DNA from 2 places in the Solibacillus sp. FSL W8-0474 genome. Region 2 is predicted to be linked to the other one. Evidence: a T-box and tRNA genes for the amino acid it is inferred to sense, from the RefSeq annotation. Region 2 holds a T-box; the other holds one or more tRNA genes.
The links. A T-box is a leader RNA that pairs with one kind of tRNA and senses whether it is charged. The one in region 2 lies ahead of alaS (alanine--tRNA ligase), so its partner is inferred to be a tRNA-Ala.

Region 1 (5,396 bases), 2.5 Mb from region 2:
TCAGGTAGATAGGTTCGAGGTGGAAGTGCGGTGACGCATGTAGCTGACGAATACTAATCGGTCGAGGACTTAACCACATTTTATTGCACAAATTCAATGAAACGTTTATCCAGTTTTGAAAGAACGATAAATTATAAAAAATGCTTGACCTTCGAGTAAAGTATGATATAATGAATCTTGTCTTTTAAACAAAATAGTCTAGTGATGATGGCAAAGAGGTCACACCCGTTCCCATACCGAACACGGAAGTTAAGCTCTTTAGCGCCGATGGTAGTTGGGGGCTTCCCCCTGTGAGAGTAGGACGTCGCTAGGCTTTTATACCCAGGAGGATTAGCTCAGCTGGGAGAGCACCTGCCTTACAAGCAGGGGGTCGGCGGTTCGAGCCCGTCATCCTCCACCATTTCTAAATGCCGGTGTAGCTCAGTTGGTAGAGCAACTGACTTGTAATCAGTAGGTCGAGGGTTCGACTCCTTTCGCCGGCACCATTTAGAGAGCCATTAGCTCAGTTGGTAGAGCATCTGACTTTTAATCAGAGGGTCGAAGGTTCGAGTCCTTCATGGCTCACCAGTTTTATATTGTCTGCTGCGGGTGTGGCGGAATTGGCAGACGCACTAGACTTAGGATCTAGCGCCGCAAGGCGTGGGGGTTCGACTCCCTTCACCCGCACCATTTTAATTTCAAATACTGTCAGAGTAAAAATATCTTATGCATTTTGCGGAAGTAGTTCAGTGGTAGAACACCACCTTGCCAAGGTGGGGGTCGCGAGTTCGAACCTCGTCTTCCGCTCCAAAAATGCCGGGGTGGCGGAACTGGCAGACGCACAGGACTTAAAATCCTGCGGTGAGTGATCACCGTGCCGGTTCGATTCCGGCCCTCGGCACCATCTTTACTTTATATTTTGCGCCCGTAGCTCAATTGGATAGAGCGTCTGACTACGGATCAGAAGGTTGTGGGTTCGACTCCTGCCGGGCGCGCCATATTTCGGAATGTAGCTCAGCTTGGTAGAGCACTTGGTTTGGGACCAAGGGGTCGTAGGTTCGAATCCTGTCATTCCGACCATTATTTAGGGGCCTTAGCTCAGCTGGGAGAGCGCCTGCCTTGCACGCAGGAGGTCAGCGGTTCGATCCCGCTAGGCTCCACCATGAACCTTGAAAACTGAACAAGCAACGTTAATGAAACAAGCTTCTTAAATGAAGCAAACAATAGATTTCAACTTTTAATTAAGTTGAATCGCTAGCAAAGCAAATGAGCTTTCAAACTACTTTTATGGAGAGTTTGATCCTGGCTCAGGACGAACGCTGGCGGCGTGCCTAATACATGCAAGTCGAGCGGATGATGAGAGAAGCTTGCTTCTCTCTGATTTAGCGGCGGACGGGTGAGTAACACGTGGGTAACCTACCTTATAGATTGGGATAACTCCGGGAAACCGGGGCTAATACCGAATAATACTTTTAAACACATGTTTGAAAGTTGAAAGACGGTTTCGGCTGTCACTATAAGATGGACCCGCGGCGCATTAGCTAGTTGGTGAGGTAACGGCTCACCAAGGCAACGATGCGTAGCCGACCTGAGAGGGTGATCGGCCACACTGGGACTGAGACACGGCCCAGACTCCTACGGGAGGCAGCAGTAGGGAATCTTCCACAATGGACGAAAGTCTGATGGAGCAACGCCGCGTGAGTGAAGAAGGATTTCGGTTCGTAAAACTCTGTTGCAAGGGAAGAACAAGTAGCGTAGTAACTGGCGCTACCTTGACGGTACCTTGTTAGAAAGCCACGGCTAACTACGTGCCAGCAGCCGCGGTAATACGTAGGTGGCAAGCGTTGTCCGGAATTATTGGGCGTAAAGCGCGCGCAGGTGGTTCCTTAAGTCTGATGTGAAAGCCCCCGGCTCAACCGGGGAGGGTCATTGGAAACTGGGGAACTTGAGTGCAGAAGAGGATAGTGGAATTCCAAGTGTAGCGGTGAAATGCGTAGAGATTTGGAGGAACACCAGTGGCGAAGGCGACTGTCTGGTCTGTAACTGACACTGAGGCGCGAAAGCGTGGGGAGCAAACAGGATTAGATACCCTGGTAGTCCACGCCGTAAACGATGAGTGCTAAGTGTTGGGGGGTTTCCGCCCCTCAGTGCTGCAGCTAACGCATTAAGCACTCCGCCTGGGGAGTACGGTCGCAAGACTGAAACTCAAAGGAATTGACGGGGGCCCGCACAAGCGGTGGAGCATGTGGTTTAATTCGAAGCAACGCGAAGAACCTTACCAGGTCTTGACATCCCGGTGACCACTATGGAGACATAGTTTCCCCTTCGGGGGCAACGGTGACAGGTGGTGCATGGTTGTCGTCAGCTCGTGTCGTGAGATGTTGGGTTAAGTCCCGCAACGAGCGCAACCCTTATTCTTAGTTGCCATCATTCAGTTGGGCACTCTAAGGAGACTGCCGGTGATAAACCGGAGGAAGGTGGGGATGACGTCAAATCATCATGCCCCTTATGACCTGGGCTACACACGTGCTACAATGGACGATACAAACGGTTGCCAACCCGCGAGGGGGAGCTAATCCGATAAAATCGTTCTCAGTTCGGATTGTAGGCTGCAACTCGCCTACATGAAGCCGGAATCGCTAGTAATCGCGGATCAGCATGCCGCGGTGAATACGTTCCCGGGCCTTGTACACACCGCCCGTCACACCACGAGAGTTTGTAACACCCGAAGTCGGTGAGGTAACCTTTATGGAGCCAGCCGCCGAAGGTGGGATAGATGATTGGGGTGAAGTCGTAACAAGGTAGCCGTATCGGAAGGTGCGGCTGGATCACCTCCTTTCTAAGGATTATTTCGGAATCATTCTCATGGAGAATGAAACATTAACGGTTGCTGTTCAGTTTTGAAGGTTTATGAATGAATTTTATAACTTCTAAGAGGGCCTATAGCTCAGCTGGTTAGAGCGCACGCCTGATAAGCGTGAGGTCGATGGTTCGAGTCCATTTAGGCCCACCATATAAATTCTTTATATACCTCTTAATAAAACATTGGGGCCTTAGCTCAGCTGGGAGAGCGCCTGCCTTGCACGCAGGAGGTCAGCGGTTCGATCCCGCTAGGCTCCACCAATTTTATTTTTTCGTTCTTTGAAAACTGGATAAAACGACATTGATAGCAATAAAACAAATTTCTATTTTATAGAAATGTAACAAGTCAAGCAATTGACGTGTAAACTTAAATCTTGGATTTTATCCAAGTGTTAACTTTTGGTTAAGTTAATAAGGGCGCACGGTGGATGCCTTGGCACTAGGAGTCGATGAAGGACGGCACTAACACCGATATGCCTCGGGGAGCTGTAAGTAAGCTTTGATCCGGGGATTTCCGAATGGGGGAACCCACTATCTTTAATCGGATAGTATCTACACGTGAATACATAGCGTGATGAGGACAGACGCAGGGAACTGAAACATCTAAGTACCTGCAGGAACAGAAAGAAAATTCGATTCCCTGAGTAGCGGCGAGCGAAACGGGAAGAGCCCAAACCAAAGAGCTTGCTCTTTGGGGTTGTAGGACACTCTATACGGAGTTACAAAAGAATGAGTTAGACGAAGCGACTTGGAAAGGTCCGCGAAACAAGGTAAAAGCCCTGTAGTCAAAAGTTCATTCCCTCCAGAGTGTATCCTGAGTACGGCGGAACACGTGAAATTCCGTCGGAATCCGGGAGGACCATCTCCCAAGGCTAAATACTACCTAGTGACCGATAGTGAACCAGTACCGTGAGGGAAAGGTGAAAAGCACCCCGGAAGGGGAGTGAAATAGATCCTGAAACCGTGTGCCTACAAGTAGTTAGAGCCCGTTAATGGGTGATAGCGTGCCTTTTGTAGAATGAACCGGCGAGTTACGATTACGTGCGAGGTTAAGTTGAGAAGACGGAGCCGCAGCGAAAGCGAGTCTGAATAGGGCGAATTAGTACGTGGTCGTAGACCCGAAACCAGGTGATCTACCCATGTCCAGGGTGAAGGTGAGGTAACACTCACTGGAGGCCCGAACCCACGCACGTTGAAAAGTGCGGGGATGAGGTGTGGGTAGCGGAGAAATTCCAATCGAACCTGGAGATAGCTGGTTCTCTCCGAAATAGCTTTAGGGCTAGCCTCGTGATTGAGAATACCGGAGGTAGAGCACTGTTTGGACTAGGGGGGCATCTCGCTTTACCGAATTCAGACAAACTCCGAATGCCGGATATTTATACACGGGAGTCAGACTGCGAGTGATAAGATCCGTAGTCAAGAGGGAAACAGCCCAGACCACCAGCTAAGGTCCCCAAGTAATCGTTAAGTGGAAAAGGATGTGGCGTTGCTTAGACAACCAGGATGTTGGCTTAGAAGCAGCCATCATTTAAAGAGTGCGTAATAGCTCACTGGTCGAGTGACGCTGCGCCGAAAATGTATCGGGGCTAAACGATTCACCGAAGCTGTGGATGCATACTTTGAGTATGCGTGGTAGGAGAGCGTTCTAATAGCGTTGAAGTCAGACCGGAAGGACTGGTGGAGCGATTAGAAGTGAGAATGCCGGTATGAGTAGCGAAACATGGGTGAGAATCCCATGCACCGTATGACTAAGGTTTCCTGAGGAAGGCTCGTCCGCTCAGGGTTAGTCGGGACCTAAGCCGAGGCCGATAGGCGTAGGCGATGGACAACAGGTTGATATTCCTGTACCACCTCCTCACCGTTTGAGAAATGGGGGGACGCAGTAGGATAGGGTAAGCACGCCGTTGGTTGCGCGTGTTCAAGCAGTAAGGCGTGTATGTAGGCAAATCCGCATACTATAACGTTGAGCTGTGATGACGAGCTCTTTAGAGCGAAGTTCCTGATTTCACACTGCCAAGAAAAGCCTCTATCGAGGTGAGAGGTGCCCGTACCGCAAACCGACACAGGTAGTCGAGGAGAGAATCCTAAGGTGTGCGAGAGAACTCTCGTTAAGGAACTCGGCAAAATGACCCCGTAACTTCGGGAGAAGGGGTGCTTCTTTGGGTGCATAGCCTAGAGAAGCCGCAGTGAATAGGCCCAGGCGACTGTTTAGCAAAAACACAGGTCTCTGCAAAACCGTAAGGTGACGTATAGGGGCTGACGCCTGCCCGGTGCTGGAAGGTTAAGAGGAGCGGTTAGCGCAAGCGAAGCTGTGAATTGAAGCCCCAGTAAACGGCGGCCGTAACTATAACGGTCCTAAGGTAGCGAAATTCCTTGTCGGGTAAGTTCCGACCCGCACGAAAGGCGTAACGATCTGGGCACTGTCTCAACGAGAGACTCGGTGAAATTATAGTACCTGTGAAGATGCAGGTTACCCGCGACAGGACGGAAAGACCCCGTGGAGCTTTACTGTAGCCTGATATTGAATTTTGGTACAACTTGTACAGGATAGGTAG
Region 2 (5,396 bases):
TTTTTACTGTCTAAATAACCTTGTAAAATCATGACCGCAGCCATTTTATCAATTACTTGCTTGCGTTTTTTTCGGCTAACATCCGCTTCAATAAGCATGCGTTCAGCAGCCATCGTCGTCATACGCTCATCCCACAGTTTGACAGGAAAACCGAAAGTATCTTCCAATAACTTTTTATAGTTCTCAGAAGCTTCCCCACGCGGACCGATAGTATTATTCATGTTTTTTGGATAACCCACAACGAATTCAGTAACATTGTGTGCCTTTACAAGTTCGTTAATACGTTCAATCCCAAACTTGCCTGCTGCTTCATCAATTTTTATTGTTTCGATTCCTTGCGCTGTCCAACCGAACGCATCACTAATTGCTACGCCGACTGTTTTCGAGCCGACGTCTAAACCCATAATCTTCATTTTTCTGCCTCAGCATTCCTTCTAATATAAAACTTCACGAGCTCCTCTAAAATTTCATCGCGCTCCAGCTTGCGGATTAAATTACGTGCGTCCTGGTGGCGAGGGATGTATGCCGGGTCACCAGATAATAAATACCCTACAATTTGGTTTGTTGGATTATACCCTTTTTCCTCTAAAGCCGTATACACCTTCAGCATCACTTGCTTTACTTCTTGTTCCATAGATTCCTCTGGAAAACTAAATTTCATCGTTTTATCGAAAGAACTCAAGACCAGCACCTCGCTTTCAGCAATAAAGAGATGGAGCATAGAAGCCCATCTCCATTTTTATCATTATAACTTATTCCCGCAAGCACTTCAAATATGCTAGTAGTAAATTTTAGATGTTTAGAAAGATTTTACTTTTTCATAGACTCCATTTAACGCTTCTTCTAGTTTTGAAGCATCTTTAGCACCAGCCATAGCCATATCAGGACGACCGCCGCCTTTACCGCCACATGCTTCAGCAACAACCTTTACAATGTTACCGGCATGGTAGTTACCACCTACGATATCTTTCGTTACACCTGCGCATAGCATTACTTTATCGCCATCTACTGCACCTAGTACAATAACAGCTGCCTGCATTTTTTCTTTTAAGTCATCCATCATTTGACGCAATTGATTATTATCTTTTGCATCCACTTTTGTTGCAAGTACTGTTACGTCACCGATTTTTTGTGCTGCATCCAATACTGCCCCCGCTTGAGCATTTGCAATTTTTTGTGATAATGATTCATTTTCACGTTGTAATTGTTTATAGTCTGCCTGTAGACCTGCTACACGTGTTGAAACATCTTTTGGATTTGCTTTTAATAGAGCTGCTGCTTCATTTAAAATAGCTTCTTCTTCTTTGATTGCTTCATACGCCGCTTTACCTGTTACAGCTTCGATTCGACGAGTACCTGCACCGATACCACCTTCTGAAACAATTTTGAAGATACCAATTTCTGAAGAACGGCTTACATGCAGTCCACCGCATAGCTCAATCGAATAATCTGAAACAGCTACTACGCGTACAACATCACCATATTTTTCACCGAATAGAGCCATTGCGCCCATTGCTTTTGCAGAATCGATATCCATCTCCTGAATTACAACTTCGATGTCTTCCCAAATTTTTTCATTTACTGCACGCTCTACTTGTGCAAGTTCCTCTTTTGTTGCTGCACCGAAGTGAGAGAAGTCGAAACGTAAACGGTCAGGTCCAACGTAAGAGCCTGCTTGTGCTACATGGTCACCTAATACATCCTTTAAGGCACGGTGCATTAAGTGTGTTGCTGTATGGTTTTTAAGGATTAATTTACGTTTTGATTCATCTACTTTCGCAGTAGCCTCATCCCCAACATTCATTTCACCTGATTCCACTACAACAGTGTGTAATGGTTGACCATTTGGCGCCTTTTGAACATCTTTAACAATGGCAGTGAATCCGTCTGCTTCAATAACTCCAGTATCAGCAATTTGACCACCCATTTCAGCATAGAATGGTGTTTCAGAAAGAATAATTAATGCCTCTTCACCTTCATTAGCCGTTGTCGTTTCTTGACCATTTACAACAATCGCAGCAATTTTTGCTGAAGCTTCTAATGCATCATAAATAAATGTTGATTGCTGTTTTAAGTTTGAAAGCACTTCGTTTTGCACTTGCATAGAATCAACATCTGCACGCGCGTTACGAGCTCGATTACGTTGTTGTTCCATAGAAGCTTCGAAACCATCATGATCAACTGTCATGCCAACTTCTTCTGCATATTCTTCCGTTAATTCGATTGGGAAACCGAATGTATCGTAAAGACGGAATGCATCCGGTCCAGGAATTACAGTTTCACCTTTTGCTTTTTGACTCTCAACTACTTCGTTAAAGATTGCAAGTCCTCCATCAAGTGTTTCATGGAAGCGAACTTCTTCGTTTTTAATAACACGTTGAATAAATGCTTCCTTTTCTTTTACTTGTGGATAGAAATCTTGCATAATCTCCCCTACAGTCGGAACTAATTCAAACATAAACGGCTTTTCAATACCGATTTTTTTCGCGTAACGAACTGCTCTACGTAATAAACGACGTAATACATAGCCTCGTCCTTCGTTTGATGGCAATGCTCCGTCACCAATTGCAAATGCTACTGTACGGATATGGTCAGCAATTACTTTGAACGGTGTATTAATATCTTCTGCTGAACCGAAGATTTCTTTTAAGTCTACTTCGTGCGGGCGTTTGTATGAACGGTTAGCAAAGCTTTCAGTTTTTTCAATGATTGGCATGAATAGATCTGTATCAAAGTTCGTTGGTACATTTTGTACAACAGAAACTATACGCTCCAGACCCATACCTGTATCAATATTTTGCTTCGGCAGTGGCGTATATGTTCCATCAGGATTGTGATTGAATTGAGAAAACACTAAATTCCACACTTCTAAATATCGCTCATTTTCCCCACCTGTATACATTTCTTCTGGAGGTGCCCCAAAACCATATGCTTCACCACGGTCATAGAAGATTTCTGAGTTCGGACCAGATGGACCTTCTCCGATATCCCAGAAGTTTCCTTCCAAACGAATTAAACGCTCTTTCGGAATACCGATTTCGTTGTGCCATACATCATAAGCTTCTTGGTCTTCCGGGTGAATAGTTACTGATAACTTTTCCGGATCAAAGCCCATCCATTTTTCGTCCGTTAAAAATTCCCAAGCGTAATGAATTGATTCTTTTTTAAAGTAATCCCCGATTGAGAAATTCCCCAGCATTTCAAAGAAAGTATGGTGACGTGCTGTTTTCCCTACATTCTCGATATCATTTGTACGAATAGATTTTTGTGCATTTGTAATACGTGGGTTATCCGGAATAATACGTCCGTCAAAATATGGCTTTAATGTCGCAACTCCCGAGTTGATCCATAAAAGTGATGGGTCATTAATTGGCACTAATGGTGCGGATGGTTCAATATGATGTCCTTTTTCTTTAAAAAAATCAAGATATAGACGACGAATTTCAGAACCTGTCATTGTTTTTGTAGTCATAATTATATCCTCCTGTAATGTTTTTGAAGTACGATGAATTGGGCACAAAAAAAGCCTTCATCCCGGTAAAGGGACGAAGACTGTTATCTCGTGGTACCACCCTAATTTATAATGCATAAAGCATTATATCTCAAGTGCTTATAACGTAAGCATACGGCAGGTATTAGCTGCACTCTGGAGTAGCTTTCCGTAATTTTCGCGGAGATTTTTTCAGCCAAGAAATCTCTTTCTGCTCACGAAGTCCAATACGTACTTGTTCCATCATCGTTTTCATTAATATATGTTCTTCATTATAGAAAATTGACTACGTGCTGTCAATCCGCATTCCTTAATAATTAAAACGATTTTTCGTCAATAGTATCAATACAATAGCTGGTCCTGTACAAATAACCATTCCTAAAAATGCCAAACTAGGTTCAACTTCATACAGAGCTCCACCTAAAAGCGTTAAGATCGCAGCACTTAAACTCATTGCAAGCGCAGAATAAATCCCCTGTGCATTCGGGATTTGTTCTTTCGGTAATGCTTGAGATATGTAGCGGATGAATGCGTAATGCGCCATTGCAAATGACAGTGCGTGAAGTGCCTGAGACACAATAAACATAGGCATATTTGGAAAAGCATATATCATAATCCAACGTACAGTTGAACCAACCGCTGCCAATAACATTAACGATGATGGCTTCCACTTCGTTAAGAACGTATCTGCTTTTAAAAAGTAAATAATCTCAAATAACACTGCGACATTCAATATCATTCCGATATAAAAGGGGTTTACGTTTAACTCCTGTAAATATATATAGCCATAATTATAGTAAGAGGCATGTGCCCCTTGAAGTAAGATCACTACAAATAATACGACAATAAAACTTTTTACATCAAATAGCCCTTTCATCGATAATGCTTTTCCAGTTTCCTTTGAAGGAGCTAAGCTCAAAACATTTGGGGCGGGCATTAGTTGAATTGCTAATAATGCAGTTAAACCGAAAATCATCGCCCATAAAATCATTTGTTCGCCGTACATTCCTGTAATCATACTAATAATTAATACAGCAACTACATAGCCAAATGAACCTAGTGAACGTGCCTTACCATAATGAATTCCACCTTGCTGCATTAATGTCGCTGCGCTGCTTTCCACTGCAGGTAATAATGCAGGATACAATGCACTAAAAAGCATCGTCATGATGAATAAGCCTACAAAAGAATCGATAGGTACATAAAGTAGTGCGGTTACTAAAGATGCCACTGTGAAGAATATAAGTACATTTTTATTGCTCATTATTTTTGAGACATACGGGAAAATAAGGATTGTCGAGATTGCTCGTGCAACTAAACCAAACCCCATAATAATACTCGCATCTGAAACGGTTAAACCTTTGTCATTAATAAGCCAGCCTGTCCAATAAGGTAAAAATATACCCCACGTAATAAAGAACATAAAAAAATTCTTTGCCAGCCAACGCTGATTGTTCATAATAATATAGCCTTCTTCCATTCTTATAATGTTGAATAATAGCACGACAATTTGTACAATAATGTGAGATATCTCATATTTTATATTAAGGAGTTGCTTTATAATTTGAGAAAGTTATCACTAGAAGAAAGTAAACCTTATATTGAGCAATACCCTATTTCTCAATATTTTTCATTTGATATTAATCCTTTTATACAAGTTTATGAATTTGATAAAGGGGAGTATATTTTTCATGAGCATTCTTTTCCCGACTATTTGTATTACATGATTGAAGGAAAAGCAAAATTATATGTTACACATAAAAACGGGAAAATTTCTCTAATTGATTTTATAACATCTCCTACATTTATGGGAGAAATGGAATTATTAAATGCAGAACGTTACTCAAAAGGCATCCAGACCGTTACAACATCCATTTGTTTTGCAATTTCCATCCGTGAAGTGAAA

Region 1: it has a tRNA-Ala gene. The T-box ahead of alaS (alanine--tRNA ligase) is inferred to sense a tRNA for this amino acid. The anticodon was not compared.

The regions. Positions count from the first base shown of each region.
Region 1 is NZ_JBBOQJ010000001.1:116,942-122,337, forward strand. It holds rRNA gene NYE67_RS00535 (23S ribosomal RNA) at 1-77, shown strand, start outside; rRNA gene rrf (5S ribosomal RNA) at 198-313, shown strand; tRNA gene NYE67_RS00545 (tRNA-Val) at 325-400, shown strand; tRNA gene NYE67_RS00550 (tRNA-Thr) at 410-485, shown strand; tRNA gene NYE67_RS00555 (tRNA-Lys) at 492-567, shown strand; tRNA gene NYE67_RS00560 (tRNA-Leu) at 585-669, shown strand; tRNA gene NYE67_RS00565 (tRNA-Gly) at 715-789, shown strand; tRNA gene NYE67_RS00570 (tRNA-Leu) at 795-883, shown strand; tRNA gene NYE67_RS00575 (tRNA-Arg) at 901-977, shown strand; tRNA gene NYE67_RS00580 (tRNA-Pro) at 983-1,059, shown strand; tRNA gene NYE67_RS00585 (tRNA-Ala) at 1,067-1,142, shown strand; rRNA gene NYE67_RS00590 (16S ribosomal RNA) at 1,264-2,818, shown strand; tRNA gene NYE67_RS00595 (tRNA-Ile) at 2,916-2,992, shown strand; tRNA gene NYE67_RS00600 (tRNA-Ala) at 3,027-3,102, shown strand; rRNA gene NYE67_RS00605 (23S ribosomal RNA) at 3,243-5,396, shown strand, end outside.
Region 2 is NZ_JBBOQJ010000001.1:2,598,212-2,603,607, forward strand. It holds gene ruvX (Holliday junction resolvase RuvX) at 1-413, opposite strand, end outside; gene NYE67_RS13130 (IreB family regulatory phosphoprotein) at 410-682, opposite strand; gene alaS (alanine--tRNA ligase) at 800-3,472, opposite strand; T-box leader at 3,539-3,746, opposite strand; gene NYE67_RS13140 (MFS transporter) at 3,801-4,949, opposite strand; gene yeiL (transcriptional regulator YeiL) at 5,055-5,396, shown strand, end outside.